DNA from 4 places in the Paenibacillus vulneris genome. Region 2 is predicted to be linked to each of the others. Evidence: riboswitches for the same ligand, from Rfam matches in the RefSeq annotation. Region 2 holds a riboswitch; each other region holds the start of a gene.
What was found. A riboswitch is a leader RNA that binds a small molecule or an ion and turns the genes downstream of it on or off. The one in region 2 is predicted to bind cyclic di-AMP.
Positions count from the first base shown of each region.

Region 1: another riboswitch for cyclic di-AMP. It lies ahead of ABEA66_RS26005 (APC family permease); the one in region 2 lies ahead of ABEA66_RS28185 (hypothetical protein).
Region 3: another riboswitch for cyclic di-AMP. It lies ahead of ABEA66_RS28630 (resuscitation-promoting factor); the one in region 2 lies ahead of ABEA66_RS28185 (hypothetical protein).
Region 4: another riboswitch for cyclic di-AMP. It lies ahead of ABEA66_RS05850 (C40 family peptidase); the one in region 2 lies ahead of ABEA66_RS28185 (hypothetical protein).

Region 1 covers NZ_BAABJG010000029.1:253,372-259,345, reverse strand. The annotation lists gene ABEA66_RS26005 (APC family permease) at 1-1,477, opposite strand, end outside; cyclic di-AMP (ydaO/yuaA leader) riboswitch at 1,584-1,725, opposite strand; gene ABEA66_RS26000 (hypothetical protein) at 2,644-2,832, opposite strand; gene ABEA66_RS25995 (hypothetical protein) at 3,144-3,842, shown strand; partial or broken gene ABEA66_RS25990 (group II intron reverse transcriptase/maturase) at 3,876-4,118, opposite strand; gene ABEA66_RS25985 (hypothetical protein) at 4,723-5,100, opposite strand; gene ABEA66_RS25980 (helix-turn-helix transcriptional regulator) at 5,097-5,312, opposite strand; gene ABEA66_RS25975 (NUDIX hydrolase) at 5,935-5,974, shown strand, end outside.
Region 2 covers NZ_BAABJG010000036.1:109,324-115,297, forward strand. The annotation lists gene kdpB (potassium-transporting ATPase subunit KdpB) at 1-1,566, opposite strand, end outside; gene kdpA (potassium-transporting ATPase subunit KdpA) at 1,586-3,265, opposite strand; gene kdpF (K(+)-transporting ATPase subunit F) at 3,323-3,400, opposite strand; gene ABEA66_RS28185 (hypothetical protein) at 3,527-3,925, opposite strand; cyclic di-AMP (ydaO/yuaA leader) riboswitch at 4,060-4,211, opposite strand; cyclic di-AMP (ydaO/yuaA leader) riboswitch at 4,369-4,562, opposite strand; gene ABEA66_RS28190 (VOC family protein) at 4,976-5,407, opposite strand; partial or broken gene ABEA66_RS28195 (helix-turn-helix transcriptional regulator) at 5,521-5,974, shown strand, end outside.
Region 3 covers NZ_BAABJG010000037.1:47,561-53,534, reverse strand. The annotation lists gene ABEA66_RS28655 (tRNA1(Val) (adenine(37)-N6)-methyltransferase) at 1-43, shown strand, start outside; gene rsmI (16S rRNA (cytidine(1402)-2'-O)-methyltransferase) at 56-931, shown strand; gene ABEA66_RS28645 (AbrB/MazE/SpoVT family DNA-binding domain-containing protein) at 1,247-1,501, opposite strand; gene ABEA66_RS28640 (HD domain-containing protein) at 1,862-3,148, shown strand; gene ABEA66_RS28635 (TatD family hydrolase) at 3,212-3,979, shown strand; cyclic di-AMP (ydaO/yuaA leader) riboswitch at 4,204-4,399, shown strand; gene ABEA66_RS28630 (resuscitation-promoting factor) at 4,812-5,951, shown strand.
Region 4 covers NZ_BAABJG010000006.1:97,716-103,689, reverse strand. The annotation lists gene ABEA66_RS05855 (HAD family hydrolase) at 220-912, shown strand; cyclic di-AMP (ydaO/yuaA leader) riboswitch at 1,198-1,328, shown strand; gene ABEA66_RS05850 (C40 family peptidase) at 1,334-1,885, shown strand; gene ABEA66_RS05845 (CapA family protein) at 2,061-3,143, opposite strand; gene ABEA66_RS05840 (YheC/YheD family protein) at 3,397-4,182, shown strand; gene ABEA66_RS05835 (M14 family metallopeptidase) at 4,338-5,036, shown strand; gene ABEA66_RS05830 (C40 family peptidase) at 5,121-5,974, opposite strand, start outside.

The DNA.
Region 1 (5,974 bases), on a different contig from region 2:
CAACCACCCGGTGAATCCCTGCGATCGGGATAATGATGATCGATTCCCTATGGGGAAGCGGCTCATCCAGGTTGATGCGAAGCTGATCCGCGACATCCTCGTAATGGTCGTAAATTTTGGTAATAAACCATAAGAGAATCGGCGTCAAAATAATGACAATCCAGGCGCCTTCCACAAATTTGGTCACGCAAAAAATAATGAGAACAGCGAACGAGACCAGAGCCCCCAAGCCGTTAATCAAGAGCCGGCCCTGCCAACCCTTTTGCTTCTCCCGGAACCATTTGCGGACCAGGCCGCTCTGAGCCAGCGTGAAGGACAAGAAGACACCGATGGCGTATAAAGGAATCAGTGCATCGGTCTTTCCTCTGAAGGCGATCAGCAGAAGGCTGGCCAAGACGCCCAAGGTAACAATCCCAAAATGGAAGGACAAGCGGTCTCCACGGTTAGCGAACATTCTCGGGAAGTTCTTGTCTTGAGCCATGATCGATGCCAGAATGGGAAAGCCGTTAAAGCTCGTATTTGCAGCGAGTGTCAAAATCATCATCGTCGCGATTTGCGTCCCATAGTACATGGCACCGCGGCCAAATGCACTCTCCGTTACCATGGACAGCACGGAGGTATGCCCTCTCGGATCCGGCGTTACGCCATATGCCATGGTCAGGATGGTAACCCCGCCGAAGATAATGGCCAGCAAAATCCCCAGCGACAGCAAGGTCTTCTTGGCATTGTCCTTGGAAGGAGTTTTAAAATGCGGCACCGCATCCGAAATCGCCTCAATCCCGGTAACCGCAGAACAACCGGAGGAGAAAGCCTTTAACAAAACGAACATCGTCAGTCCCGCCGGTGCTGCTCCCGGAATAACATGAATGGCATTCGCATGACTGGCGCCCGTGATCAAATCAAATATCCCTTTGCCGATCAATACCAGCACACAGAGAATAAAGAAATACGTCGGGAAGGCAAATACCGTTCCGGATTCGGAGGTCCCTCTCAGGTTTAACCATACCATGAGCCAAACCAGGAACAGGGCGATCGGTACAATATAAGGGATCGCAGCAGGAAAGGCGGACGTAATAGCCTGCACTCCGGCGGATACGGAAACCGCAACCGTCAGCGTATAGTCAATCAACAACGACACACCGGTTAATCTTCCGAACGCCATCCCCAGGTTTTCCTTGGAAACCATATACGCTCCGCCGCCTTGAGGATAAGCGTCGATGACCTGTCTGTAGCTGATAACCAGGATCGTGATTAGCAAAATAATAGCGATCGCTATCGGCAGGGAATAAGCAAAGGCTGCAACCGATCCAACTGCGGCCAGCGCAATCAGAATCTGTTCCGTTCCATAAGCCACTGACGACAAGGCGTCCGACGATAATATCGGAAGCGCCTTCCAAACCGGCATCTTTTCTTGCTCCAGCTCATTGGATTTCAGCGGCCTGCCGAAAATAACTCTTTTTAATGAATCTGTTGTCACACTGCGTGCACCCCGATAACAAAAGAATTGGCGTAATAAACCATCTTAGTGTTTAATATGTCCTGTAACAACACAAAAAACACAAGGCAAGAGTCCTGTGTTCATCTCTCCTTCTCACTTCCGCTGACGAGGTTAGCTGTCGGATTAGGGCTGTGAGAAGCATGCCCTTCCTTTGCTCTACGCAATAGGATTCACCCCTTAATGATGGGTCCCCCGCTCTTCTTTCGAAGATTAAGCTTTATGAAATTATTCAAGCAACGATTGAATATTACTTTCTAATGATTCCGTTGTAAATGTGACGCGTCCCGATAAATAAACCAATTTCTGTTCTCCTTTAGTCAAAATAGCGCATACATTTCTACAGCCGTGCATCTCGCATCGTTTTTTATCAAATTGCTTTCTTTATTGAAAAAAGGGGATAGTTCCCTCCGGTTATTAAGAAGGGAACTCTTACTGTGAAGGATTTATTTCGTATAGTGTAAAAGCTAAAGAAGATTCTATGAACTATAAGGGATTGCTTTATAAAAAAAATACTTCCAAATACAATTTGAAAGTTACTTAATGGAGCTTCTTGAAAAATTGGCTAATTATTAAGCGTATCAAACCAAGAAGAGAGAGGAAGAGAAGTGCAACCATTTCAGATCGATCTCCCTCCCTCAAAAAAACTACGACGGAATAACCAACGCACTATATTTTTCCTCAAGTTGCTTTAAGTAACTTTCTGGATTTCGGCGAAAGCGCCGGCGCATTACACTTTCGTTGAGACGTGCATTCCATTGAGTACATTGTTCTTTATATCTTTCATATGGATCCGAGCCAAACCGAGCGGAAAGATTCAACCAGAACGATATACTCGCCGTTGCGAAGAATATAATTCATTCCAACTTCGTCTTCCCGTCATAAAACGATGGCGAGTTTTGGTTTGTCGGTAAAAACGTTCTATGGTCATTGTTGGTACGGGGAAGAAAAGAGTGGTCGTAACAAGAAAAGTGCCCCTTCCAGAATCCCCTGGTGTAAGAAGTTACATTCTTCACCATGGGCAGATCAGTCCCACGTACCCCAGGTTCAAAAAGAAATGGAGATATTTAAACGATTATAGTAATTTTAACTGTTTTGTTGATCCTTCTAGCATTCAGAGATTATTCCATAAATCGAAACAGCGGCTATCATCTAGACTGCCGCTGTTTTTTTATTACTTTATATTTTCTTCCTACAGCCGCCGCCACCGGACAATCATCAGGCCTTACTTCGTCCAGAAGAAGCCGGGTTGCTGCCACGGCTGCCTGCAGCCTTTTCCAGCAATGCCCGACGAGTTGGGCTTCAATCGGAAAACCGGAAGAGCGAGCTGTAGTCACGCCTGGCTACATCTTCCAGATAGAAGGATCAACTCAACGTTTTTTATTTTCGTGATTATTATCTTATTTGGATCGATTGTTGATGTTGATTAATAACCTAATGATTAATAATACCACAAGTAAAAAAAATATTGACAAAATTATTCCAGCTGGGGTTATTAAATAATACATATTAATACCCACCTTTCACTTGTTAAGATTAAAGGATTAATCTATTATACAACAAAATATAATAAATATTATAATTTTAGGTAGATATTGTAAATTTAATAGGATATAATTACCATATATTGATAAAGGAGGTAATTATTATGGTAGCAGGTATTATTCGTAGAATTGGTAGGTTATCTTTGGCTTGTGTATTTGCTTTTACCCTCTTTGCTGGATCTGCTTTAGCGCAGGAAGGTACCAGTAAGCAAAAAGTTCTCGGGTTGGAAGTGCTAAACACTTTCGAACAAGTAGTCAAAAAAGATGGTGTTGAGCTAACGATTACTAGACAGGAATTAAAAGGTGGTGCTGCAGAACTAGAAAGACTTATTCAAAATGCAAAAGCAACTGGCGAATTTATTATTCCTGCAAATCGAAATTCTAAAGTTGCAGGTTCCAGTATAACCTATGGTGGAAATGGTTGCGAGAATAATAGTTATATACAAGCTTGTGTATATGCAACTGGAACGATTAGTGTAAATTGGGCGGGTTTTGCCGGTTTCAGAACTAATGGAACAGTTATTCAAAATATTACAGGGAAATCAGGCTATGATATCACTGAACAAGCAGGACAACCACGAGTTAAAGCAGTAGCATATGGCATAGTTGGTGGTGACACAATTATTTACAACACATACAACTATAAAGCTTCAGATTGGGGTACACTGACTACTTTCAATTTTAATGAGTCTGAACCAGGGTTAATAGTAACCGTTGGATTATCTATGGGGGCAGATTTCAAATATAAACTTAATGGCAACTGGGTTAACACAACTGTATGGGCCCCTTTGACACAACAATAAGAAAGCAAATCTATACTGCATAGAGGTCCACGAAGCCCCTTGGGATGCTTTCCAAGGGGCTTTTTTATAAGCTTGTAGCTCGGCTATCGTTACACCGTCCACGCCGGGTGCTCCTCCGTTTTGGATCACTCGCTTGTATGCGAGCCGAAGGTTCTCCCCTTCGAGCATTCGCTCCAGCAAGTCGTTCTGGGCTTCGCGAGAGGAAAGGGCGACTTGTGCCGATGAAGAACTCGGCGCTCCGACATACCCATACGGCTTCACCGGTTCTCTTTGCCGAGGACACCCTCTTGCTCTTGGCTAACGGTAGGCGTTCGCCAGCCCCCGTTCGGGACTTTCACCCTAAAGATGACGCCCCTGCTGGGCGTACAAACCAAGGAACTAAGCGAGAACAAACCGCTTAGCTCCTTAATTTCATTCTAAAGTGCCGGCAAGTGAAAATCCTCGAAAACTCGCAAGGAAATAAGTACCTTCGATCGGCACTCATTGAAGTTGCGCCCACTCCGTCTGCAGATCCAACAATTATCTCGGAGCTCAGTACCGACGCATCGCAAGCCGCAAAGGCAGACACCGAGCGGCATTGGCGGCCGCCCATTCCATCATGACTATTGTTTATCATCTCCTCACGCGCGGCAAAGATTATAAAGATTTAGCCGGTAGCTATTTCGAAAAACGACAGCAAGAGGCCATAGGAAGCAGGCAGTTCGAAGGCTTGAGAATCTTGGTTTTCAAGTGGCTCTCACCACCTCGACAGCCTCGTAACCATCTTGATTTCACATAAATTCTATAGCGCACAGTTTTAAAAAAAACACAAAAGCAGGGGCTTAGTTTCATGTGAAATTCTCGGGGTAGCTCAATAACATCTACAACAGCATGGTTAGAACTAACGTTTCGCAATAATGGCAGTAGTAGAAAGCGCGAATAATACCAGCAAGTTAAAGATGAAAAGCTGGTTGATTGGGATAGTTGTATTACCCAAATATTGATTAATTAACAAATACCCATTTAAGACAATTAAAGCGAATATAAAAACGATATTCATGTATTTTTGCATCAGAAATTTAACTCTCTCATCAACTTCGGGCGTACCCTCTTTTTTTTGCTTTCTTCTCCGCACCATTTCAGCCATCCCAGAACCAATCACTATCGCTATAAATAGCTCCCATTTAATGGTTTGTTCAATAATAGAAATGATAACAAATGCGATCAAAAACCCAAGAAGTAAATGCCAGAAACTAATGACTGTCTTTCGCTTGTTCACAAAGATTCCTCCTCATGATCGAGAGTAAATACATCTTCAACGCTTACTTTAAAATAACGTGCAATTTTTAGCGATAATTCTAAACTTGGATTGTAGTGGTTGTTTTCGATCGCAATTATTGTTTGCCTGGTTACCTGCAAGTCCTGTGCCAATTGTAGTTGAGTAACATTGTTTTTAATTCTTAGATCGCGGATCCTATTGTGGACTATCATATTCACCATCTTCTGAAGTAAAGATATCTTTACATTCATTATAACCTAGTCATCCCTCTACGTAAAGATATCTTTACATAAAGGTACAGGTACAAAGGTAAAAAGGGTTGCAGCACATTAGACTCTGAAACTGAAGACTTTATCTTTCCTTAGCGTACATTTTGCGCGTCTTCCTGGTTACCCCTCTAACAAAATCCGGAACGGCAACTTATTCAGTTCCGGCAGTTAGGTGTTGATGACTGATATATATTTGTAGATTAGCAGATTGGCAAGGATTTTGAACGGCCACGATAACAGGTTATGCGGATAATGCTACGGGAGGGAGACTTGGTTTATATGGATTCGCTGGATCGCTTAGGACCTGCAGCCGTTGCGTTCGATGATAGGAGACCGTTACCGATTTCTGCTCGTTCGTGATAGTGAACGTGGGTTTTACTTTGCACATAATCCTAGTGAAGCGTGTAAGCTGCGGGAGAGCAATGGGACGTATAGTCGTCAGACAAAGCGAGAGGCCAAACATCATTCCATCCTACGTGATCTGTCAGTGGAAAATCAGAAGAAAACAAGGAAGGATATGGTAAGATGGTCCTGCAGCAACCATCAAATTATGGGAGGGCAAAGCATGGGCATGCCGACACATATCGTAGCCGTAGGAGGCTTCG
Region 2 (5,974 bases):
CCCGTCGCCTGTCATTGCGACCAGCTTGCCTTCCGCCTGCTCCCGGCGGATCACCGCTATTTTATCCTCCGGCTTGCTCTCGGCGATAAAATCATCCACTCCCGCTTCACGGGCAATGGTCGCCGCCGTCAGCGGATTATCCCCGGTACACATGATGGTTTTGATCCCCATCCTGCGCAGTTCTTCAAAGCGCTCCTTCATGCCCGGCTTCACGGTATCCTTCAAATAAATCAGCCCGTACAGCCGTTGATCTACCGCCACCGCCAGAGGCGTACCCCCTTCCGAGGCAATGGCGTTGCTCCTGCTCTCCAAATCCGCCGGGATGATGCCGCCTTGAGCGATGACCCACTGCTTCACCGCATCGACTGCCCCCTTGCGAACCTTGCGTCCATCCGCCAGATCGATACCGCTCATTCGGGTTTCCGCTTTGAATTCGATGAATTCGCCGCCTTCTCCAAGCGCTTCGTCATAGCTTAGGCCCTGCTTCTTCATCCATTCCAGTACGGACCGGCCTTCGGGAGTTTCATCCTTTATGGAGCTGACAGCCGCCCATCCGGCCAAGTCTTCTATACGTTCCGACCCGATTGGCAGCATATCGCTTGCCATGCGGTTCCCGTAGGTGATCGTTCCTGTTTTATCAAGGATCATCGTATTGATGTCCCCGGCTGCTTCCACCGCTTTGCCGGACATAGCCAACACATTGAATTGGGTAACCCGGTCCATACCGGCAATCCCTATGGCCGACAACAAGCCTCCGATCGTTGTCGGAATCAGACACACGAGCAATGCGATTAACACCGGAATCTCCAGGCGGATCTCCAAATAGCCCGCGATAGGAGCCAAGGTCACGACAACGATCAGAAAAATAAGTGTCAAGCTGGTCAGCAAAGTATTCAATGCCAGCTCATTGGGCGTCTTCTGGCGCTTGGCGCCCTCGACCAGCGATATCATCCGGTCTATGAACGATTCGCCGGGATCGCTCGTAATCCGTACTTTAATTTTGTCGCTGACGACGCGTGTTCCGCCGGTGACGGAGCTGAAATCTCCGCCGGCTTCCTTGATAACGGGAGCAGATTCCCCTGTAATCGCCGATTCGTCGACCGAAGCCAGCCCTTCGATGACTTCGCCGTCACCCGGAATCATTTCCCCTTGGGACACGACGACCAGGTCCCCCTTGCGCAGCTCGGTAGAAGGCACCACCTTGATACCGGAGCCATTATTCACGATTTTGTTCGCCGTAATTTCCTGCTTGGTCTTTTTGAGAGAGTCGGCTTGTGCCTTCCCTCTCCCCTCCGCCAGCGCTTCCGCGAAATTTGCAAATAGTACGGTGAATAATAAAATAACGAATACGGTAAAATTGAAGCCTACGCTGTTCTCCGTTCCAAAGTAGCCAGGAAACACGGTCATAAGCAGCACAACCAAGGTGCCCGCTTCTACAACGAACATGACGGGATTTTTCATCATCACAACCGGATTCAGCTTCAAGAAGCTTTCTTTAACGGCATTCATGACGATCGCCGAGTTGAGCATCGATTTCCGATGCTGGTTTGCATTCATCTTGCTCATACAGTTTCGCCTCTCCCATTTAACGAATCGTTACATGTTCTGCGATAGGCCCCAGCACGATGACCGGCAGGAACGTCAGCGCTCCGATAATCAATATTGTACCTACCAGAATTCCTACGAACAAACGGTTATCCGTTCTGAACGTGCCGATGGTCTCGGGCACCCATTGCTTGCGTACAAGGGAACCCGCCACTCCCAAGAGAGCAATCATCGATATATAACGACCGAACAGCATGACGACACCGGTGGATATATTCCAGAACGGCGTATTATCGCCTAAGCCTTCAAATCCTGACCCGTTATTGGCGGCCGAGGAGGTATACTCATACAAAACCTGCGATATCCCGTGATAGCCCGGATTTGATATAGCTGCCCTTCCTAACTCCGTTGCCAGTGCAAGAGCCGTGGGCATCAGAATAATGAAAGGATGCGCCAGAATCGCTATAGCAATCAGCTTCATTTCACGCGGCTCGATCTTTTTGCCGAGAAACTCCGGTGTACGTCCCACCATCAAACCGGCCAGAAACACTGCAAGAATGGCATACATCAGCATATTGACCAGTCCTACGCCTTTCCCGCCGAATACGCAGTTCAGCATCATCAAAGCGAGCGGTGTGATTCCGCCGAGCGGCGTCAGCGTATCGTGCATATTATCGACTGAGCCGGTTGTCGCCGCCGTCGTTACCGTTGTAAAAAGCGCTGTTTGCGCGATACCGAAGCGGACCTCTTTCCCCTCCATACTGCCCTGCGAAGCGTCGATTCCCAGCTTGTTCATCAGCGGGTTCCCCGCCGATTCCGCCGTATAGATGAGCGACAGGAACACCAGGAACAAGATCATCATCGCCGAGAATAGAACCCAGCCCTGCTTCCGATTGCGTGCAAAAAGTCCGTATGTGTACGGAAGGGCAGCCGCCAAAGACCACATTGACAAAATTTCAAGCACATTCGTCAAACCGCTCGGATTTTCAAAGGGATGAGCCGAGTTGACTCCGGAAAAGCCGCCTCCGTTCGTTCCCAGATGCTTGATGGATTCCAGTGAAGCTACAGGCCCGATAGCGATCTGCTGCCGGCCTCCCTCCAGCGTGTTGACGGTTAAGGTCGGCTGCAGCGTTTGCGGCACATGAAGCGCTACAAGCACCATCGTGACCCCAATAGCGAGCGGGAAAAATACCCGGATATGCGCTTTGACAAAGTCTTCAAAAAAGTTCCCGATTGTCTCTCCCTTGCTCGTGATACCGCGTATAAAAGCAATAGCTGCGCACAGCCCTGTCGCCGCCGAGGTGAACATCATCATCGTAATGACAGCCATTTGCGAGAAGTAGGATAACCCCGACTCCCCGCTGTAATGCTGCAGATTCGTGTTGGTCATAAAGCTGATGACCGTATTGAACGACAGCGTTTCTTCCATATTGTCGATACCATTCGGGTTCAGCGGCAAATCGTTTTGAACCCGAAGGAGGAGATAGCCGATCGCCACAAAGACGATATTCGTCAGGATGAAGCTTAGAGCATACGTCTTCCAAGTCATCCCTTGGCGGTTCTTCAGGCCTGTTACCGCATAGATTGCCTTCTCCACAGGAGCAAACCAGGTATCCGTACGATTGCCTTCATTGGAAAAGACGTGATATAAATAGGTCCCTAATGGTTTGACCAGCAGGACTAGAATGACAATCACGACGGCGATTTGCAATATTCCCATTATCGTTTCCTCCTAAGAAAGCTGTCTTCGTCTGCTGAGCTTTCCTGAAAGAAATGCTCAGAATTTTTCCGGATGAATCAGGGCATAAGCCAAATAAATGAAGAGAAGCACAGTGATGACAGCGATAACCGTCATGATCTTTCGCCTCCTGTCTCCTCAACGACCCGATTGCACCAAGACAAAAAGCCGTAAAACAAAAGGTACGTTACTGCCAGCAGTACTACCATATATACATCCTGCATAGGAATGCCTCCGTCCGCATTAATTCATCAAGAAAGATACATCATGGCTTGAAGTATGAATGACATGGTCAGCTCCCAGACCTTTATAGACAAGCCGCGGATTCATATTATGCGTTACCACGCAAATTTCTTTGGATGTCCAGGTCCTGCATATTTGAATGAAACGGCAGCACAAGTTCAAGGAGCTTTCAAATAAAAAGACTTTACCGATCGGAAGGTCGGGCAATAGCCATGACTCGCATTCCGATGTATCGATCCAAATCATATGCTTTACGCCCAAGCTCTCTAGACGCTCCTGCTCCGCCCGGCTGTTCGTAATTGCTGCGAACGGAATGCCTTTGGACAGCAGCAGCCGGATAAATCCTTCTCCGGTTTTGTTGGGCGCCGATACAAGAATAAATTCTTGAGCGGCGTTCATCTTCACATTCCTCCTAATCTCTCAAGAGAAGGCAGCAGGATCAGGGCACAAAAAAAGAAGCCTGCGAAAAGAGGTGAACTCTTCACGCGGCTTCTTAAAGCACAGCCATAGCTGTACCTAAGCACACGATCATCGTTGCCTCTCTCGATACGCTTACGAGGTTAGCTGCCGGATTCGGGCGTGAGAGTCGCCCTACCTGAAATTTCAGGATTCACCCCATGAGCCGGTAAGCTCGTTGGTTCCCCCGTTCCTTAATTAAGCACTAAGGATTCAGCGATACATTGCAAGGTCATATTCATCAAGTTTTATGGAAACATTCCATATCGTTTTTCAATAGAAGACGCAAGAAGACCACAGAGGCTTAAGCCCTGTGGTCGTTAATAGCGATCACAAGCTTCATCATCCTCTCTCCATAGACCCTTTGAACTTCTGCATAGCGAAGTTCAAAGTCTGTTCCACGCTGACGAGGTTAGCTGTCGGATTCGGGCGGTGAGAGTCGCCCTACCGGCAGGCGCAAGCTAGCTTTGCACCCTTCGGATTCACCCCAAGCGATATGCGGACGGCTCTCACACCGAACGGATATCACTGTGTTGGTTCCCCCGCTTTCCTATAGAAGGAAATTAAGCGATCAGAATTTGGAAACATTGTTTTTTTCAAATCATGAATTGTATATTACGCCAGTTGCCCTTAACTGTAAAGAACACTTGGGAGACTTGTGCGATGAAATTACACCAACGGCCAGGATGGCAACGCTTACTTTACATGCGATCTCCAGATAACTGCTTCCTGCTCACTCTATCTCCATTTTTCACAAATTGATTCCCTTTGATTTCCTGCGCTTCAGCACCCTCTTTATCCAAAATGCGCTTAGATAAAGCCAACCGTTTTTCTCTGCAATGCTGATTGCGTCAATCCGGTTTTTGGCTTCGAGCTTTTGCTGAAAGAACAAAATGTAGTTCCCACGCAGCAGCTTATACGGTAAAATTATACAGGATCATCAATTATTCATAAAAGAACCGGGGATTCCTCCCCGGTCAAAGCCTTTTATTTTCAGCTCCAACTGCTCGTTGTATCATTCATGAAGAACTGGAACGTAATGTTAAAACGATCTTTCACTATTCCGAAGCACGGACTGAATTCAGTTTCCTGCAGCGGGAATATCACTCGCCCTTTTTCACTCAATTTAGTAAACATTTCTTTAATCTCGTTTTGCTGCGTCGCTGTAATGCAAATATTCACCTGATCTCCAATTACATAAGGTTGCCCCGGAAAGATATCAGCGACCATCAAATCATTTTCACCGGTTTGCAGCACGGCATGGGAAATGCGGGTTTTCACCTCTTCAGGTAAACCATCGGCATCCTTGCCTTCCCCGTACGTAGTTTTGAACAGTAATTTCGAGTTCAACGCTTCCTGGTAAAACTCAATTGCTTCCGCAGCTTGTCCATCCAGCATAATAAACGACGTTGAGCGCATTGACATTCCAACATCTCCTTTTAAATGAAATTGTCCAATTTGGGTTGTTTTGGACTTGATTAGCATCATATCGCGCAATAGTGACAATACTTGTCGCAATACACGAAATGGAGTTTATAATGGCAAAGTCCAAACGACTGATCGAGATTATGATGATCATCAACAAAAAGAAGTCTTTCAACGCCAAAGAGCTTGCCGATGAATTTGGAGTTTCCACGCGGACGATTATGCGGGATATGCAGGAGTTGAGCGCGCTGGGGGTTCCTTTTTATTCGGAGGTCGGTCAGCATGGGGGATATAAGATGCTTAACGAGAGAATGCTGCCCCCGGTTGCTTTTACGGAAGACGAAGCGCTTGCTGTATTTTTTTCCAGCCATGCATTGAGGCACTACGAGAATCTTCCTTTTGAGGCGGAAACAGATTCCGTGCTGCGGAAGTTTTACTCTTATATGACGGAAGATATTCGGGACCGTATCGACCGGATGCGGAAACGATTTGATCTGGTTACGCCGATGAGATATGCAAGCACGCCTTATTTGAGCTTATTGCTGGATGCTGCGATCGATCAAAAAG
Region 3 (5,974 bases), on a different contig from region 2:
TTACGGCAAGCGTGACGAGCTCATCCAGCCGACCGTTACATAGTGAGGGACAAACGTGGACATTCAGAAAAGCTATCAGCAGGATAATGGAGTAGGGAAGCTATATCTGGTCGGAACACCGATCGGCAACCTGGAGGATATGACGTTTCGTGCGGTGCGCATCTTAAAGGAAGTGCAGTGGATCGCCGCAGAGGATACGAGACAGACACGCAAGCTGCTAACCCATTTTGATATCGCAACACGGCTTGTAAGCTACCACGAGCATAATAAGCATGCAAGCGGGCCCGAGCTGATTCGTCTTTTGCAAACAGGCGAAGACATTGCGCTTGTCAGTGATGCAGGGCTGCCTGCCATTTGCGATCCGGGAGCGGATCTGGTTCGACAAGCTATCGACGCAGGAATAGCGGTTATACCCATTCCAGGCGCCAACGCGGCCTTATCGGCCTTGATCGTATCGGGGCTATCGACAGAACGTTTCACCTTTCTGGGCTTTTTGCCGAGAGACAGAAAGCCGCTGCAGCAGGAGCTTGAATCGCTTAAGCAAAGGAACGAAACGATGCTGTTCTATGAATCCCCTCATCGCATAATGAAGACGTTGGAAGCGATGCTGGAGGTATGGGATCCGGAACGGCAAATGTGCCTGATGCGGGAGCTGACCAAGAAATACGAGGAAGCGGCAAGAGGGACGATCCGAGAATGCTATGAGCTGCTGCAGGAGCATCCTCCCCAGGGAGAATACTGCATCGTCGTACAGGGCAGCACCGATTCGGAGAATGAAGTTTCGGACGCCTGGTGGGAAGGCTTCAGCCCGGAAGAGCACGTCGAGCATTATACGACTCAAGGGCTTGACCGCAAGGAAGCGATAAAACGCGCGGCAGCGGACAGACAGATACCGAAGCGGGAGCTGTACAATTATTTGCACCAAAAGTAGATCGCGAATGCGGAAGCGGCGAAATCAGCCGGTCGGCTCATTGCCGGATCGGCTGATTTTTTATTGGCTTACGCAGGCCGTACAAGCCCGTCGATGATGTGCCCGTGCTTTCCCGCCGCCAAACTGTAGAAATGGAGGCTTGGCGGAACTTTTGTGACATGTTCTTTCTATTATAATAGGTGACGCTAACACAAATAAAAACGGAAAAAAAATCCCCAATCTCATGAAATTTCATGGATTGGGGAATAGAGGAGATATGAAAAAGGTTAGAATTACCTTAGTAAGAAGTGCTATCCTTATTATAACCTATTTTTCTTATTTTGTCACAGGTATTGGCATTTCCGATAAACATTCGTGACAAACAATTTTACCTTTGAAATAAGAGACGTTTTCTGCATTGCCACAGAAAATACAGGCCGGCTCATATTTCTTCAGCATGATGCGCTCACCGTCGACATAGATTTCCAAAGCGTCTTTTTCGCCGATGCCCAATGTTCTGCGAAGCTCGATAGGGATAACAACACGTCCCAGCTCGTCAACCTTTCTAACAATACCAGTAGATTTCATCATATATAAAAGTCCCCTCTCGAATTAGATAAATCGTCATTATTCGACAATATTCTTAAGATTTATGATACCAACCATTCCCAAAATAGTCAACTAGAAAATTGCATTTTTTGCCGTTAAAATATGGTAGTCTATCCTTCTACTTCAATATAAAACAGAGTGGCTGCTGAAAAACCTTGCAAATATGCACCTTTTCTATAGACACCAAACATAGTATTATGAATATATTCCATACTAAAGAAAAATTTAGAAGACATATTCTGTTCACATTTGGAAGTTTTATACGACAAAGTTCGACAAAAACATCATTTTCCTGCTCATTCCGTGTCGAAAATACAAGAAGCTTTAGGGAGGTTACGCATCATGTCGAGTCCTTTACAGGAAGAAAAGGTATTCAAAGACCCGGTACATAAATACATCTACGTGCAGGACCAAACGATTTGGGATCTGATTAACACCAAAGAATTTCAACGCCTCCGTCGTATACGACAGCTCGGCACTTGCTTCCTGACGTTTCACGGCGCCGAGCACAGCCGATTTTCCCATTCCCTCGGGGTTTACGAAATCACGCGCAAAATCATATCGCAATTCGAACGAAACGGCTATGAGGATTGGCCGCGGGAGGAGCGGCTGCTCTCCTTGTGCGCGGCCCTTCTGCACGATGTCGGACACGGCCCCTTTTCCCACTCGATTGAAAAAACGTTCGGGACCCATCACGAGGAATGGTCCTGCCGGATCGTTCTTGGAGATACCGAAGTGAACAAGGTGCTTAAGCGCGTATCCCCCACTTTTCCACAAAGGGTGGCTGGGGTTATCGCCAAAACGTACAAGCAGGAAATCGTCGTCAGCCTCGTCTCGAGCCAGCTGGATGCAGATCGGATGGACTACTTGCTCCGCGACGCCTATTATACCGGTGTCAATTACGGGACGTTCGACCTGGAACGCATTCTGCGGGTGATGAGACCGTTTCAAGGCCACATTGTCGTGAAAGAGAGCGGCATGCATGCTGTCGAGGATTACTTGATGTCCCGGTACCAGATGTATTGGCAGGTATACTTTCATCCTGTTACCCGCAGCGCGGAGGTTATTCTGCATAAAATTTTTGAAAGAGCGAAACAGTTATATGAAGAAAACTATTCTTTCTCGTTTATGCTGCCGCCGCTCTTAAACCTGTTCCGGGGGACATTGTCCATACAAGAGTTCCATTTGCTCGATGAAGCCTTTATGCAGACGGTGCTGATGCAGTGGACCAACGAGCAGGATGCCATTCTGGTTGACTTGTGCTCTCGCTTCCTTAACCGCAAACTGTTTAAGTATGTCATGCTGGAGAGGATCGACGCGCTTCAAATAGAGCGGCTGCGCGATACGATGCGGGCTCTGAATCTGGATCCGTCCTTCTACCTCGAAATTGATTTTCCGTCGGATCTTTCGTATGATGTGTATCGGCCGGGAGTCCATGACGAAAAATTGCCGATTTTGCTGCTGGACCAAAAGCATACGTTGACGGAAATTTCGCGCAAGTCGGAAATTGTCCGGTCCATCAGCGGTATTCATATGGGGAAATACCATCTGTATTTCCCGGAGGAGCTCTTATCCGCTGATCCGGGCTCCATTCATCCGGAGCACCGCAAGCTGCTTGGCATGGAATAAAAGCTCGTCTATCGAACTGCAAGGACCAAATTGAACTTACATATGAAGGAGTTAATTGCCGCTATGCTGATAGACACGCACACCCATTTGAACGCCCCTCAATTCGATGACGATCGACATGAGGTTATCCAACGGGCATTAGAAAGCGGAATCAGTCGAATCATCAATGTCGGATTTAATCGCGAAACGATCCCTACCTCGATTGCGCTTGCCGAGCAATATGACTTTATTTATTCAACCGTCGGATGGCATCCCCAAGATGCCAAAGATATGATGCCGGGCGATCTGGAATGGATCGAAGAGCTGTGCAAGCACGAGAAGGTGGTGGCCATCGGAGAGATAGGCTTGGATTATTATTGGGATACCTCTCCCAAGGATGTACAGGATCGAGTATTTCGGGAACAAATCCGTCTGGCCCGCAAGCTGGGTATGCCTATCGTGATCCATAACCGGGACGCACACCAAGACATTATCCGGGTTCTTCGAGAAGAGAAGGCTTCGGAGGTCGGCGGTGTCATGCATTGCTTCTCCGGCAGCTGGGAGACGGCCAAGATGTGCCTCGATATGAACTTTTACATCTCCTTCGGCGGCCCTGTCACATTCAAAAATGCCAAGCAGCCCAAAGAGGTGCTGGAGAAAGTTCCGCTGGACCGTTTATTGGTTGAAACCGACGCGCCTTATTTGACTCCGCACCCCTATCGAGGGAAAAGAAATGAAACCGCATATGTGAAATTAGTCGCAGAAACCGCTGCACAAATCAAGGGGTTAACCCTGGAGGAGCTGGCTCACGCGACTACGAAAAATGCAGTTACATTGTTCGGATTACGGTGAAATAAAAGGGGGGTTGGGACAGCCCTATTTTCGTCGAAAACGTGAAAACGAGAGAAAAACAATCCAAAAAATACGTCAAGTTGAGAAATACATGGGTTATGCTCAAGAAATCGATCAAAAAAATCGGAATTGAACAAAAACGGACCTTTTTTGCCGAGTTTGTATACTTTACAACTTTATATCCGACAGCGTAAACTCAATATTAACTTAATACGATTACCAATTTTCCATTATCGCTGAGTTTCCGTAAGGGAAACGGGGGAACCGCAAAAGGCCAGTCTTGATTTGAAAATAAGGCTAAGGTCACATTTTCTGGGGTGAGTCTTGGATGGGTAGATGTTTGTTTACCCGGATCCAAGTAGGGCGACTCTCAAGTCCGAATCCGTCAGCTAACCTCGTAAGCGTTAAGAGAGAGGTATGATTGTCGTGTGCTTTATTTCATTACTGATGAAATAACCTAAAGTCACGGGAAGAGTCCTCTTTCCGTGACTTTTTTTGTTCTCCCGTCATTGTGATAACTATCCGACAACATAATCATTACCTACAGCCAAGAGGAGGTGCTGGCCGCACGCAGGAGAAACGATATGGATTGCTAGTTGCAGCCCTTAGTTGACCGCACAGGAGAAGCTTTTTCGAGCAGAATGAGTGTTCGTGAAACCTTCAGTGCTTCCAGGATACGTTTACTCAACGATCATGGAGGTTGTTCCTGGGTGAAAGAACGTCGTTAGGCGTTGTTCTTTATTAACCAACAGATTGCAAAACTTAACCATAGTCGCGTCAGATCAATCATGCGTAACACTCGACGGCGGGGCTTTGAAGGAGGACCGAACTAGTGGGAGCTATTCAACACGAGCAAACCCATGTAAGACGATCATCCAGCATGTCCTTCGCATTGCGATGGAGGCATGAAAACTTGCGTTTGATATCGATCATAGCAATTATTTCATTCGCGTTGACTTTCATGTTTTTATTAATGTTATACGGTACGGCTACCAAGAAGGTGACCGTAGTCGTGAACGGAGAAGAAACCATTGTTTACACCAAGCAATGGGATTTGAAGCATTTACTGGATGAGCAAGGCGTCACTGTAGGAGAGCATGATCGTCTCTCTGCAGCGCTGGATTCGAAAGTAAAATCCGGGGACCGGATTACGATCGAGCATGCAAGGCCGATTCAGCTGACGGCTGACGGAGAAACGAAGACGCTGTACACGGTGCAAAAGACGGTGGGCGGCGCATTGAATGATTTACAGGTTCAGGTAGGAGAGCTTGACAAGGTAACCCCTGTCGTGGATGCCGATCTGCCTGACAGCGGTGAGATTCAAATCGTACGGGTAACCAAAGAGGTTGAAGAGGTTCAAGAAAAGATAGCCTATGACGTTGTGAAAAAGAACGACCCTCAATTGGTAAAAGGCAAGGAGCAAGTGGTGCAGGAAGGCCAGGAAGGCCTGGTTGTGAAGAAAAAGGAAAAGATGTACGAAGACGGTAAGCTTGTATCCGAAGAAGTAGTGGACCAAAAGGTTCAATCAGAGAGCGTCAATAAAATTGTCGCGGTAGGCACCAAAAATCCGGTTGTTGTATTATCAGCATCATCGCCAAATCTACAGGAAGTAACAAAAGGCGGAGTTTCCTTCGGCGTCAAGCAGGTCATTAACAATGTGACATTGACCGCTTATTCAGCGGGCGCTGCTTCGACAGGAAAGAGCACAGAGCATCCGCAGTACGGACTTACGTCTACAGGCACGAGAGTAACGGAAGGTCGCACAATTGCAGTGGATCCCAAGGTGGTTCCGCTGGGCTGGTGGGTTTATATTGACGGGCTTGGATTCCGCAGAGCGGAGGATACCGGAAGTGCAGTCAAAGGAAACATTATCGATGTGTATTTTGACAGCAACGATTATGCCAACCGATTTGGCTTGAAGCGCGGGTATACCGTTTATGTGATAGGACCCAAGAAACCAACCGCGGACTAAGGACCTGCAATTGGGGAAGACTC
Region 4 (5,974 bases), on a different contig from region 2:
CCATATCCAGAATGGATTGATAAACAATAAATATGCTTAAAGTGAGATGAATTGCTCGGATTCACAAGGCTGCATTGACACGTGGAGATTATTGGAATTATGATGTCTAAAGGATACTTTACACGTCCGCTATGACTTCCCTATGAGCTTAATGCTTAGGAAAGCCTCGTTTGACAATGATCATGTATAAAAAGAAAACAGCATTCGGAGGAGTTAACCATGAAACCGACTTTATCCAAGCCGGAAGCGATGATATTTGATTTGGACGGGACGTTGTTCCAGACGGAAACGCTGCTTCTGCCGGCTTACCATGCCACATTTGACCAGCTGAGGGCTGAAGGAGCCTATTCGGGACCTACGCCGCCGGAGAGCGAAATATTGGGAAGCCTGGGGATGCTGCTCGAGCATATATGGCAGCGGGTGATGCCGGATACGGATGTTCAGGTGCACCGCAGAGCAGATGAATTGCTGCTGGACTATCAAATTCAGGGTCTGCTGCGCGGGGAAGGGCGGCTGTACGATGGAGTTGCGGATACGCTGAAGGCGCTGCATGAGCAAGGCGTTCGCCTGTTCGTAGCGAGCAATGGGCTGGAGTCTTATGTGAAAAATGTTATTCAGCATAAAGGGCTGGGACCTTTATTCGAAGGTTTATACAGTGCCGGAGAATTCAGAACCCGTTCCAAGGTGGATCTGGTCCGCATGCTGTTGGAAACCTATAACGTAAAGACGGCCTGGATGGTCGGGGATCGTTCCTCTGATGTGGAAGCGGGTCTTGAGAACGGGTTAACGGTTATCGGCTGCGATTATGCCGGTTTCCGCAAAGAAGGGGAGCTGGAGGGAGCCCATGAGCAAATCGGCAGCTTTAGTGAGCTGTTCTCTCTGCTTCAGACTTCGCTGCAGCAGTCCCGATAAAACATCAATTTCAAAAAGGTTGCACTTGGAGCTGTCAATTTCATAGGAAATTAATGGGGAGGCCGGAATTTCGGTCTCCCTTTCATTTACATCCAAAGTCTGTTTTTTCGCGGAATAACCCCTATGCAAGCTGAAATATTTTACAATCCTCTACTTTTTCTGGCTGCTCAGGTATGCCGATGGAATAATTTGCACCATGAAATAGCCAGGTGCCCATGCTACACTAGAGTGGCTCAAAAAACCAGAAACGCGGTTTCAACGCCGCTTGGGTTATATAGGGCAAAATCATAATAAAGGCCGAAGCTAATAGAAGCACGGGGGAACCAATCTTTGGGGTGAAGCCGCGTCAGCGGCAGGGTGATTGACCTTTGACCCGAATCCGTCAGCTAACCTCGCAGGCCGAAAAAAGGAGAGGTTTATTTTGAATCGTTTGATGAAAATTGTTTTGACAAGTGCTTTGGCACTTAGCCCGATTATCGGTGTAACTGGAGTATCCGCAGCTCCCGCAACAACATCTACCGTATCGAGCACCAAGGCGTCGACATTATCTGTTGCCGCTAAACGGGACAAGGTTGTTAAAACGGCGCTTTCTCTGCAGGGTAAAGTTCAGTATGTTCCGTGGACACAACGCCAAGAGGCCCACGCTCCATATAAAACGGACTGCTCCGGTTTTACGGCTCTCGTTTATAAACTCGCTAACGTTGGAGTTACTCTAGTTGATAGAGACGATGACCATCAAGCCCAAGTAGGAACAAAAATCACTTCCTACAAGAACCTGCAAAAGGGCGACCTGCTGTTCTTCGGTAACATTGGAAGCTCGAAAAGCATGAAAGACGTAGGCCACGTGGGGATCTATATCGGTAACGGTAAAATGATTCACAACATCAACAGCAAATCCGACGTGAAAATTTCGGATATCAACTCGAGCTACTACAAAAACAAATTTATGTTCGCTAGAAGAGTAATTAAATAATAGGGCACGTACCTTAATCTAGCATGAATATAAAATAATAAAAGCCTTCCAAGCCTGGGACCCGGATAACGGACCGCTTGGAAGGTTTTTTCCATATTAACAGCTGTATAATTTCGATGATCCCCGCAATGGAATCAGCTGCGGAGACAAAGCCTCATTTTTTGTGATTCTAGCGTTAAAGAATTTTAAAGTCCGACTGATGATGGTATCTGGGAATATGCTTTTTTAAGTGATGGACCATTTTTGACATGCGCTCCGCTTCGTTTCCATTCCGGTTCGGATGTTTTTCCAGCGTGTTTAATAATGGAACGACCCGAAAAGCGGTACGTCCTCCAATCTTGGTGCTGCGAGTCCATGTAGGGATAAAATCGGCCTGAACGATCTGTACCCTTCCATCGTCATGCTTTCGAATATGAAGACGGTTAATAAGACCGGTCAGCGTATGATCGTTTCCGTATAATCGGGTAGAAACGAAATTCCCCAAGGAATAAGCGGCGTACCTTTTTTTCTTGACCCCGGTAATATCCCTGGATTCCTGGAAAATAGCCGGTTGGATGACATGGGAATGCGCCCCGAGAATAATATCGGCGCCGTGCTTGAACAGTAGTTGGAAGTAACGCTTCTGCTCCTCATTCGGATACTTGCTGTATTCTCTTCCGAAGTGCATGCATACGATAATAAGATCCACCGATCTCGACTTTAGCCTTCGGATGTCGGATATGATTTTGCTTGGACTAATCCGATTGACGGCCCAGGATTGACCGCTTGGTACCGGGATTCGGTTGGTTGTTTTAGTATAGGACAAAATACCGATTTTGATTCCTTTGACATTTTTAATCAATAATTGTTGAGAATCTTTGTGCGTGCGGAAAGTTCCCGTATGCGACAACCCCTTGGAGTCAAGCACCTTAAGGGTTCGTTTCAGTCCGTTAATGCCGCAATCCATACAATGGTTGTTTGCCGTTGTCAGTACGTCGAATCCCAGCCTTTTTAAAGTGCTGGCAAAGGAATCGGGACAATTGAACAGCGGCCATCCAGTTTTGGCGCTTCTTCGCGATACGGTGTACCCGATCTCCGGGCCTGAAAAAGTGGTTTCTAGATTTCCAATGGTTAGATCTGCATCACGCAAATAGGGAGCAACCGGTTCAAATATCTCGTCAAAGGAATAACGCTTCTCTCCGGTGACTCTGGCGCTGCCAATAAGTCGATATTTCATTAAAAAATCCCCGACCGCGGCGATCGTAATGTCCGTACTCATGACCCATCCCCGTTTCTGTTGAAATAATCGTCTGCCGGGCCCTCGAAGAGTGGAACCGCATAATATCATATGAGCCTGCCGTTGGATCTGTCTTTGCTTTATAAGCCCATTTTTGGAGGTAAAGTGTGCAGTCCTATATGAATACAGGCGAGGTACTCTTTCCTTTGGAGCCGAATAGTATAAGTAACGTCATATTGCTTGGTTGTATGTATTGGCGTTCAACCGCTGCTCATCACACGGAGGAGATCCTACAGTGAAAGGAAATTTGCTTAAGTATCCCGGCGGAAAATGGTTGAAGCACGAGGCGCTTTGGAGTGAAGATGCGCTTCGCGCCCTGTTGCCGGAGACGGAGATGTTTTCTGCGGACACGTTCATTCAAATGATCGAAAAGCATACGGTCCTTTTTCTCAAACCGGATCTTGGAATGAGGGGACAAGGCATTATTAAGGTATCACGGGAAGAAGGCGGAGCCTGCATCGTCAGGACAGCTGCAAAGACCTACAGATACCGTAACGTACATGATGCCTCCCACAAGCTGAATAAGCTGACGGAGGGCAAAAGCTATATTGTTCAGCAAGGGATAGATTTGATCAGGATTAAAGGAAGCCCGGTAGATTTCCGGGTGCTGCTCCATATCGGACCTAATAACAGGTGGAGATTTTTTGGAATCATGGGGAAGGTAGCGGCCAAAAATCAATTCGTTACAAACCACAGCAGCGGAGGAAAGCCCATCCGGCTGCACCAGGCCCTGTCTCTTACGCTTGGCATCGGAAGAAAGGACGCCCCCCAGTGGGATGAACGGATCAAGAAGCTATCCTTTACCATTGCCAGAGCCATGAAGAAGCATTATCCGAACATTACGGAGCTGGGACTGGACATTGCCATTGATAAGAGTCACAAAATTTGGCTGCTCGAGGCCAATACCAAGCCGCAATATCAGTTATTCAGGTACCATGCCAATCCGTATCTGTATGGAAATATCGTCAAATCTGTCCGGCATCTTAGGGCCGCGGCGCTTACGAAAGCGTCACGGCGTTAAACCGGAACAAAGACCGTTAGGGAAGAAAGCTCCTTTTGTCATAACGACAGAGGAGCTTTCTTTTTTAAATCTGTCTAATGCAGACAGGTTGGTTCATTTGTCCCTATCAACGGCTTCCGCCGCAACGTATTGTAGAATATCCGGAGGTGACAAGTATGAGAATCAGTAAGCATGTGCTGGCGAAGAACAGTAAGTTCGAGACGCCTTATTACATTATCGACGGAGAGCTGCAGGGAAGCACGGTTATGATAACGGCAGGTGTTCACGGGACAGAACGGGCAGGCTTTCTCTCTGCGAAGAAGCTGCTAGAACAGCTTCGAAGCGATGTTATTCATATCCGCAGAGGCAGGTTGATTATTATTCCAGTCGTCAATCGGATCGCAGTTCGGCGGCGGATAAGGGGAGTTCCGGATCTGAACCGGACGTTCCCGAGACGCTATGGCAAGAGGCGTGCCCGTCATCCGCTCTCTAGAGCGGTGTTCCGGCTTGCACGAGAGCAGGGTCCGGATTGGTATGTGGATTTGCATGAAGCGAACGGGCTGTTCCGAATCCAACCGAAGGCATTGGGACAAACCTTAATCGTCAATCCGGGAAGCAAGGTCATTCCATTCTCCAAAAGAATCATTCGACGAATAAATCCATCCATCAAGAGGAGATCGAGACGGTTCTCTCTCCTTCAGCGCAAATTGCCCGGTTCGGGCCGTTCAGCCGCGTACCGTTTGCTGCATGCCAAAGCCATAACAGTAGAAACGGGAATCAGATTGCCCCTCGAAGAACGTATCCGATACCAAATGAAAATAGTGAGCAGCATATTTAAAGAAGCGGGTTTAATCAAAACAGGGGATGAATCCTGACAAAAGAAAGCGCCGCTTGGGTTTAAGCGGCGCTTCGCAGGGCTGTGTGAAATGATGGAATGAGGGCTGAAAGAAAGTTTGAACCTATTGTTTTACAACCTGTGTATATTTGGTGTTAGTCGTTATGTAAACCGTTTTGCCATTCCATTTTACTTGATACCAGTATTGGTTGGCTTTCTTGATCAGTTCCGCTTTTTGCCCCAGCTCCAAACGTCCTACCGTAGCAGAGCTCGAGCTTGCAGAGGCTTTGAAGGAAACCCATCCGTTCTTGGTAACGACGTATTCCTTCTTCTGTGTATTTTCAGCCGGCGGAGTTGGCTGCGGCTGTTGTCCGGAGCCCGAATTGGAGCCGGAATTAGATCCTGAGTTAGATCCGGTATTAGGCCCAGTCCAAGCAGGAACCTTTTTTTGAGGCGGGAGTACATAGGAGCTTGGAATCACTGGAGGATTGATTTTATGTCCTGCCATGCCGGTAAAGCCTGCGTCAGGCACTACGCGCCTAGCGGAATGGAAGTTCTCTCCCCACCAGTAGGACCAACTGTCGATGGTACCAAGGCCTGTTGGATTACCGTCATCCCGGGTTCCGAGAACGACCGGCTGACCGTCGCGATTGGTCCCCATATAGATGGCTACGTGGGAAATATGGTCTGTTTCCTGCCAGGTTAGAATATCGCCGATCCGCAGGTTCTCAATGCCGGTCAGCTGCCATTTTCCATTCACTTTTTTCTTGCCTACCCCTGCTACCTTGGTTCCCACGGAATCATAGTTAGCGGATGTGCCCGTAATGTTAAAGCCGAAATCACCGTACACGAGTCGAGTGAAGCCGGAGCAATCTTCATAGCCGTATTTTCCATAAGCATCGTTTCCGTGCCCATAAACGAAGTATCCGTTCTCCATATACCAGATGGCTCTGTCAACGATTTGATAAGCGAGAGAAC